One region of the Pseudomonas sp. 01L34 genome, then DNA from elsewhere that is predicted to be linked to it. Evidence: predicted binding sites of a transcription regulator. Region 1 holds the regulator's gene; the other holds the start of a gene.

Evidence for each region. Region 1 encodes sigma-54, which starts transcription at its own class of promoters, with help from an activator protein. Its sites were predicted from a motif close to ANTGGCATNNANNTTGCTNT; they were not measured.
Region 2: glnK (P-II family nitrogen regulator) is a predicted target of sigma-54. The motif match lies at 1,998-2,017, and genes of this name have one in related genera.

Annotation. Positions count from the first base shown of each region.
Region 1 is NZ_JBFTSX010000005.1:24,956-29,472, reverse strand. Features, by position in the region: gene AC1DQM_RS15615 (KdsC family phosphatase) at 1-125, shown strand, start outside; gene lptC (LPS export ABC transporter periplasmic protein LptC) at 133-705, shown strand; gene lptA (lipopolysaccharide transport periplasmic protein LptA) at 692-1,237, shown strand; gene lptB (LPS export ABC transporter ATP-binding protein) at 1,237-1,962, shown strand; gene AC1DQM_RS15595 (RNA polymerase factor sigma-54) at 2,147-3,640, shown strand; gene hpf (ribosome hibernation-promoting factor, HPF/YfiA family) at 3,715-4,023, shown strand; gene ptsN (PTS IIA-like nitrogen regulatory protein PtsN) at 4,036-4,500, shown strand; gene rapZ (RNase adapter RapZ) at 4,503-4,517, shown strand, end outside.
Region 2 is NZ_JBFTSX010000003.1:368,963-373,479, reverse strand. Features, by position in the region: gene AC1DQM_RS10245 (ammonium transporter) at 82-1,419, opposite strand; gene glnK (P-II family nitrogen regulator) at 1,455-1,793, opposite strand; gene AC1DQM_RS10235 (accessory factor UbiK family protein) at 2,210-2,476, shown strand; gene AC1DQM_RS10230 (HigA family addiction module antitoxin) at 2,626-2,889, opposite strand; gene AC1DQM_RS10225 (YifB family Mg chelatase-like AAA ATPase) at 3,345-4,517, shown strand, end outside.

The DNA.
Region 1 (4,517 bases):
TCGTGCGCGAACACGCCCACGGTATCACCCAGGCCCGTGGCGGCGAGGGTGCCGCGCGCGAATTCTGCGAATTGATCCTGCGCGCCCAGGGCCGCCTCGATGCGGCCAACGCCGCGTACCTGTGAGCCCATCATGCTGAGCAAAAAGATTCGCAACATCCTGATATTCGGTTGCATCGCGGCGCTATTCGCTGCGGTCGGCTATTGGAACATCAGCCCGGAACGCTTCCTCGACAAGCCAGTGGCGCATGTCGATGAAGCCATGATCGACTATTACGCAACCAACGCCCACAGCGTGCAGTACCTGCCGGACGGCAAACTGCAGTATGAAATGACGTCCGACAAGGTCGAACACCTGAAGGCGACGGAAGTGACGTTGCTGTCCAACCCTGACCTGAACATGTTTCGTGGCACCGAATTCCCTTGGCACGTCCAGAGCGAACGCGGCGAAGTCAACCCGGACGGCACCCAGGTCGAGCTGATCGACTCGGTACGTATCACGCGTTTCGACGAAAAAAACCGTAAAACCCTGATTACCACCACCCGTATGACAGTGTTCCCGCAGCAGCAATATGCGCAGACCGATCAACCCGTTAGAATCGACGGCGCCGGCGGTGTATCGACAGGCAACGGAATGAAAGCGTACTTGAAAGAAAGCAGGATACACCTGCTATCGAACGTAAGAGGACAGTATGAGGCTCGTTAAAACCCTCCCTATTTTGCTCAGTCTGAGCGCAGCACTGGGAAGCGTGAGCGCCTGGGCTCTGCCGACCGATCAAGCGCAGCCTATCCGCATCCAGGCCGACGACGCCCAACTGGACGACAAGAACGGTGTTGCCACCTATAAAGGTGATGTGATCATCACTCAGGGCTCGATGATCGTTAAGGGCAACACCGTGACCATCACCCGCACGCCAACAGGCGAGATCGATGTGGTGACCTCGGTGGGCAACCTCGCCTACTTCGAGCAACTGCAGACCGCTGGCGACACCAAGCCTGTTCAGGGTTGGGGCGTGACCATCCAATATCACGCCGCGCAAAACCGCGTCGTACTGATCGACAAGGCCAAAGTTGTCGACAAGGACAACAACGTCACCCAGGGCGAAAAAATCGTCTATGACACGATCAAGAAACTCGCCAGCGCCGGTCGCGCCACGGGCAGCAAGGTCACCGAGACACGTCCGCGTATCGACATGGTGATCCAGCCGAAGAAGAAAACCGACGAGAAAACCCAGTAATGGCAACTCTGAAAGCTCAGCATCTGGCCAAGAGCTACAAGAGCCGCCAGGTCGTGCGTGACGTCAGCCTGTCCATCGACAGCGGCCAGATCGTCGGCCTGCTTGGCCCCAACGGCGCCGGCAAAACCACCTGTTTTTACATGATCGTGGGTCTGGTACAGGCCGATCAGGGTCGCGTACTGATCGATGACCTGGACGTCAGCCACCAGCCGATGCACGGTCGCGCGAAGGCCGGTATCGGCTATCTTCCGCAAGAAGCGTCGATCTTCCGCAAGCTGTCGGTGACCGACAATATCATGGCCATCCTCGAGACCCGCAAGGAGCTCGACAAGGCCGGTCGCCGCAAAGAGCTGGAAAGCCTGCTGCAGGAATTTCACATCCACCACATTCGTGACAGCCTTGGCATGAGCCTGTCCGGTGGTGAACGCCGTCGGGTGGAAATCGCCCGGGCACTGGCCACCAACCCGAAATTCATCCTCCTCGACGAACCCTTCGCCGGCGTGGACCCGATCTCGGTGGGCGACATCAAGCAGATCATCCACCACCTCAAGGCCAAAGGCATTGGCGTGCTGATCACTGACCACAACGTCCGTGAAACCCTGGACATCTGCGAAACCGCCTACATCGTCAACGATGGCCAGCTGATCGCTGAAGGCGACTCCGCCACCATCCTGGCCAACGAACTGGTCAAGGAAGTGTATCTGGGCCATGAGTTCCGCCTGTAAGCGCTGAGGTGCCTGGCCAGTCGCCTTGGTGCTCATATCAATAAAAAATCAATAGTTTTTTATTGTTACAGCGCTCTAGGCAAACACTTCAGTTTCAGGCATATAATTTGCTTATGTTTGGCGCTTCGGCGCCCTGTAGTGGATGGCGCATGTGCGCCGGCGAATAAGGTGTTAAGCCCCTGCCATGAAACCATCGCTAGTCTTGAGAATGGGCCAGCAGCTGACGATGACACCGCAGCTGCAACAGGCCATCCGCCTGCTCCAATTGTCGACCCTGGACCTGCAACAGGAAATCCAGGAGGCCCTGGAGTCCAATCCGATGCTCGAACGCCAGGAAGAAGGCGACGACTTCGATAACGCAGACCCCTTGGCCGACAAAGCCGAACAGCAACCCAACACCGACATTCAGGAACCCTCCTACCAGGAAACCGCCCCGACGGTGGATAACCTTGAGGAAGGCGACTGGAACGAGCGCATTCCCAACGAATTGCCTGTCGATACCGCCTGGGAAGACGTCTACCAGACCAGCGCCAGCAGCCTGCCGAGCAACGATGACGACGAGTGGGATTTCACCACCCGTACTTCGGCCGGTGAAAGCCTGCAAAGCCATTTGCTCTGGCAACTGAACCTGGCACCGATGTCCGACACCGATCGCCTGATCGCCGTGACCCTGATCGACTGCATCAACAATCAGGGCTATCTGGACGAAACCCTCGAGGAAATCCTCGAGGCCTTCGATCCGGAACTGGACATCGAACTGGACGAAATCGAAGCCGTCCTGCACCGCATCCAGCAATTCGAGCCCGCCGGTATCGGCGCCCGCAACCTCGGTGAATGCCTGCTGCTGCAACTGCGCCAACTGCCCGCCAAGACCCCTTGGCTGACCGAGGCCAAGCGCCTGGTCACCGATTACATCGACCTGCTCGGCAGCCGCGACTACAGCCAGCTGATGCGCCGCATGAAGCTCAAGGAAGATGAACTGCGCCAGGTGATCGAACTGGTCCAGAGCCTCAACCCGCGCCCGGGGTCGCAAATCGAGTCCACCGAAGCCGAATACGTCGTTCCCGACGTGATCGTGCGCAAGGACAACGAGCGCTGGCTGGTGGAACTGAACCAGGAGTCGGTGCCGCGCCTGCGGGTCAACGCCCAATATGCCGGCTTCGTACGCCGCGCCGATACCAGCGCTGACAACACCTTCATGCGTAATCAGTTGCAGGAGGCTCGCTGGTTCATCAAGAGCCTGCAAAGCCGCAACGAAACCCTGATGAAAGTGGCCACCCAGATCGTCGAGCATCAACGCGGCTTCCTGGAGTACGGCGACGAGGCCATGAAACCGCTGGTGCTGCATGACATCGCTGAAGCGGTGGGCATGCACGAATCGACGATTTCACGGGTGACCACGCAAAAATTCATGCATACCCCACGGGGCATCTATGAACTGAAATACTTTTTTTCCAGCCACGTCAGCACCTCCGAAGGCGGTGAATGCTCGTCTACGGCGATCCGCGCGATCATCAAAAAACTGGTTGCCGCGGAAAATCAGAAAAAGCCGTTGAGTGACAGCAAGATCGCTGGTTTACTGGAGGCACAAGGCATTCAGGTGGCTCGCCGCACCGTCGCCAAGTACCGCGAATCCCTGGGAATCGCGCCTTCGAGCGAACGCAAGCGGTTGATGTAGAGCCACGCCACAGCGTTCCAGTGGTAGATCATCGGATCTACCGCTTTATGCACTGGCAACGAAGGAGAAGCTGTATGCAAGTCAACATCAGTGGACACCAACTGGAAGTGACCGAACCTCTTCGCACCTACATCGGCGAAAAACTCGAACGATTAGAGAGGCATTTCGACAAGATCACCAACGTGCAGGTCACGATGACGGTCGAGAAGCTCAAGCAGAAAATCGAAGCCACGCTGCATATTCCCGGCAATGAGGTGGTCGCTAACGCGGAACATACCGATATGTACGCAGCGATCGACGCACTGACCGACAAGCTGGATAAACAACTCAAAAAGCATAAGGAAAAGACCCAGAGCCTCCTCCAGGGCGCGACCGGTCGTTAACACTCCCAACCCATGATCCGACTTGAAAGCATCCTGACCCCCGGCCGTTCCCTGGTGAACGTGCCGGGCGGCAGTAAAAAGAAAGCCCTCGAGCAAATTGCCAACCTCATCCATCGCGAAGTGCCGGATCTGGCCATGCAGGATGTCTTCGAGAGTCTGGTCGCCCGTGAAAAACTCGGTTCCACCGGCTTTGGCAACGGTATCGCCATCCCCCACTGCCGTCTCAAGGGCTGCGGATCGCCCATCAGTGCCTTGATGCACCTGGATGCACCCATCGATTTCGACGCCATCGACGGCGCTCCGGTTGACCTGCTGTTTGTACTGCTGGTCCCCGAAGCCGCCACCGATGCGCACCTGGAGTTGCTGCGCCAGATCGCCAGCATGCTTGATCGCAAGGAAGTGCGTGAAAAACTGCGCAGCGCCCCGAGCAACGAAGCCTTGTATCAGGTTGTCCTGGACGAGCAAAACGGTCACTAATCATGCGCCTGATCATC
Region 2 (4,517 bases), on a different contig from region 1:
AAAAACCTTTCAGCCTTTCCTTCACTGACAAAATCAAGACAAAAAAATACCCGGCAAGCCGGGCATTTTTTATAGGCGTGCTTACAAGTTGTAGCCGCGTTCGTTGTGCAGCGCCAGATCGATGCCGACTGCTTCTTCTTCCTCGGTGATGCGCAGACCCATGACAGCGTCCAGCACCTTGAGGATGATGAAGGTGACGATCGCGGTGTAGATCACCGTGAAGCCCACGCCTTTGCACTGAATCCAGACTTGAGCCGCGATGTCGGTGACGGTGCCGAAACCACCCAGGGACGGTGCAGCGAACACACCCGTCAGGATCGCGCCGAGGATACCGCCGATACCGTGCACGCCAAAAGCGTCGAGGGAGTCGTCGTAACCCATTTTGCGTTTCAGAGTCGTGGCGCAGAAGAAGCACACCACGCCCGCTGCCAGACCGATGATCATCGAGCCCATCGGGCCAACGGTACCCGCCGCCGGAGTGATCGCAACCAGACCGGCCACCACGCCCGAAGCGATACCCAGTGCGCTCGGTTTACCGTGGGTCAGCCACTCGGCAAACATCCAGCCCAAGGCTGCGGCGGCGGTAGCGATCTGAGTCACCAGCATGGCCATACCGGCTGTGCCGTTGGCTGCGGCAGCGGAACCGGCGTTGAAACCGAACCAGCCAACCCAGAGCATCGCGGCACCCATCAGGGTATAGCCGAGGTTGTGCGGAGCCATCGGGGTGGTTGGGAAGCCTTTACGCTTGCCCAGTACCAGACAGGCGATCAGCCCGGCCACACCGGCGTTGATGTGCACCACGGTGCCGCCTGCGAAGTCGAGCACGCCCCAGTCGCCCAACAGCGAACCCGGACCGCTCCAGACCATGTGCGCAATCGGCGCGTAAACCAGGGTGAACCAGATCCCCATGAACACCAGCATTGCGGAGAACTTCATCCGCTCGGCGAAAGCACCGACGATCAGCGCGGGGGTGATGATGGCGAAGGTCATCTGATAGGTGACAAACACCGCCTCGGGAAACAGCGCCGCGGGGCCGGTAATACTGGCAGGCGTGATGCCGGCGAGGAATGCCTTGGCGAAGCTGCCGACAAACGAATTGAGGTTGACGACGTTAGCTTCCATACCCGTTGTGTCAAACGCCATGCTGTAGCCGTAAAGGAACCACAGGATGGTGACCAGGCCGGTAATGGCGAAGCATTGCATCATCAACGAAAGAACGTTTTTGGAACGAACCATGCCGCCGTAGAACAGCGCGAGGCCGGGGATGGTCATGAACAGCACAAGGGCTGTCGAGGTCATCATCCAGGCGGTATCGCCGGAATTGAGGACTGGAGGCGCCACCGGATCTGCCGCCATGGCCAGGCCAGGCATTACGATGGACAACAGGGCTCCTAGCCCTGCGAATTTACGCAGAGTCATTTTGTTTTCTCCTGGGGCGTTGGGTTTGTGGCGGCTTAGATTGCGTCGGTATCGGTTTCGCCGGTACGGATGCGAATCGCCTGTTCCAGATTGACCACGAAGATCTTGCCGTCACCGATCTTGCCGGTGTTGGCGGCCTTGGTTATCGCCTCGATAACCCGGTCCAGATCCTTGTCGTCAATGGCGACATCGATCTTCACCTTAGGCAGAAAATCGACCACGTACTCCGCGCCGCGATACAGCTCGGTGTGACCCTTCTGCCGACCGAAGCCTTTGACCTCAGTAACGGTAATGCCCTGCACGCCGATCTCGGACAGCGACTCGCGCACGTCGTCCAGTTTGAACGGCTTGATGATGGCAGTGACTAGCTTCATGAAAACTCTCTCCCGAATTGGTGGACTTGCCCCAGGAAAACAAACCCGACTCAAGTCTAAGCGCAGTGCCTGGCTTTGTAACGCATCGTCGGCTTTACCTGCCCGTCCGACGCCAGCTAACCACTCCGCACGAAACTTCCCCCGTTCCGCTTGGCGCACTGCATTCGTCACAGCGACTGCATCAGTGCATGGGTCACCAGCGACTAAGCAGAAAGCTTGCCATCTATCCAAAAGCCATTGATTTCAAGCCCTTGGCCGCTAACGCAGGCCTCTCCAGCCGATTGACGCCACGGTTACGCACAACAACAGTGCGTGGCTGTCCACTCGCATGCGCGAAAAGCGTGCATCCCAGCCTTCGAGATTGACTATAGACACTGCGTGGTACACTGCCCGCCATTGTTGACAGGACATTTCCCATGCTCGCGCCCAAAGACTTCCTCGACGCCCTGAGCGGCACCGCCTCCCGCCTCTTCAGCGGCGACACCCCACTGCCGAAAAGCGAAATCGAAAGCCAGTTCAAGGCCCTGCTTCAGAGCGGCTTCAGCAAGCTGGACCTGGTAAGCCGTGAAGAATTCGACAGCCAGATGGTCGTACTGGCCCGGACCCGCGCCCGGTTGGAGAGCCTGGAGGCGAAAGTGGCGGAGCTGGAAGCGAAGCTCAATCCACCTGCTGACACCGAGTAACCTGGTCGTTCCCATGCTCTGCGTGGGAATGCCGCCAGGGACGCTCCAGATGTGACGCAGAGCGTCACGGGGTGGTTCCCACGCAGAGCGTGGGAACCATCGTTCAAGCATGCTTCGCGGACGCTGCAGTCTTTTTAAGTACCCGAAGCTCAACCACGCTCGATTTCGGCCCTGCGCTGATCGTAGGTCGATTGCAGTTTTAACCAGAATCCGGGCGTGGTTTTCAGGTAGCGCGATAGCTTCTTTGTGAGCTCAGGACTAATACCTCTCTCCTGCATGAAAAGGGCACTCACTTCACCCGTGCCTTCATTCAACACGCTAGCCAGACCAGTCGCCGTAATGCCCAGAGGCTCTAGAAACTCCTTTTCAAGGATTTCGCCAGGATGAATCGGCCGCATTCCAGAATTGCTCATCTCCCCTCCTTAGGGCTTGATCAGCTGTGATCATAAGCATCCCCCCCGATCCGACAAGAGCGTCCGAACTCTTTCACCGAAGTCCTTCATCTATCCAGGCCCGGTCCTACAAAGAAATCTAGCTCCTCGGTTGATTACGCCCAAATACCAGCCGCGACGTAACCTTTGTAGCAGCTGCCGAAGGCTGCGTTCGACTGCGCAGCAGTCGTAAATCCAAGTTGTACGGTCTGCCTGATCCACCGCGTGATCTGATTTTACGACTGCTGCGCAGCCGTACGCCGGCTCCGCCAGCTGCTACGGATCGTGTTATGGCTTAACTGGCTGGAATCAACTCACCGGCCCCAGCAACATCCTGCGAAAGTTTGGCGGCTCTTCTGCCACGTTAAAGCGCCCCTCTCCTACTACGCTTTAAAAAAGCCGCAGGAAGCGGTTCCCCGTCAGCTCAAGGAACGACCATGTCCCTCTCCATCGTCCACAGCCGCGCCCAGATTGGCGTGGATGCGCCCGCCGTCACCGTAGAAGTGCATCTGGCCAACGGCTTGCCGTCGCTGACCATGGTCGGGCTGCCCGAGGCGGCGGTGAAGGAAAGCAAGGATCGGGTGCGTAGCGCGATCATCAATTCGGGGCTGCAATTTCCAGCGCGGCGCATCACCTTGAATCTCGCTCCCGCCGATTTGCCGAAGGATGGCGGGCGTTTCGATCTGGCGATTGCCTTGGGGATTCTGTCGGCCAGTGTGCAAGTGCCGACGTTGACGCTGGATGACGTGGAGTGCCTGGGAGAGCTGGCACTGTCGGGAGCAGTGCGGGCGGTTCGTGGGGTGTTGCCGGCGGCGTTGGCGGCACGCAAGGCCGGGCGCACGCTGGTAGTCCCGCGAGCGAACGCTGAAGAAGCCTGCCTGGCGTCGGGGTTGAAGGTGATTGCGGTGGATCATCTGCTTCAAGCGGTCGCGCATTTCAATGGTCACACGCCCATCGAACCCTACGCTTCCAACGGTTTGCTCTACGCCAGCAAACCCTATCCCGACTTGAATGAAGTTCAGGGACAACTGGCGGCCAAGCGAGCCTTGCTGATTGCAGCGGCGGGGGCTCATAACCTGCTGTTCAGCGGTCCGCCGGGGACGGGGAAAACGTTGTTGGCGAGTCGTCTGCCGGGGTTGTTACCGCCATTGGCCGAGAGCGAAGCACTGGAAGTCGCGGCGATTCAATCGGTCGCCAGTTGTGTGCCGTTGAGTCATTGGCCACAGCGTCCCTTCCGACAGCCCCACCACTCCGCTTCAGGCCCCGCACTGGTGGGCGGCGGTTCGAAACCGCAACCCGGTGAAATCACTCTCGCCCACCATGGCGTGCTGTTCCTCGATGAACTCCCGGAATTTGATCGCAAGGTCTTGGAGGTATTGAGAGAGCCACTGGAATCCGGCCACATCGTGATTTCCCGCGCCAAGGACCGCGTACGCTTTCCGGCGCGCTTTCAACTGGTCGCAGCGATGAACCCCTGCCCCTGTGGATATCTTGGCGAGCCAAGTGGTCGTTGTTCCTGCACGCCGGACATGGTGCAGCGCTATCGCAACAAACTGTCGGGGCCGCTGCTGGACCGCATCGATCTGCACCTGACGGTTGCTCGTGAGGCC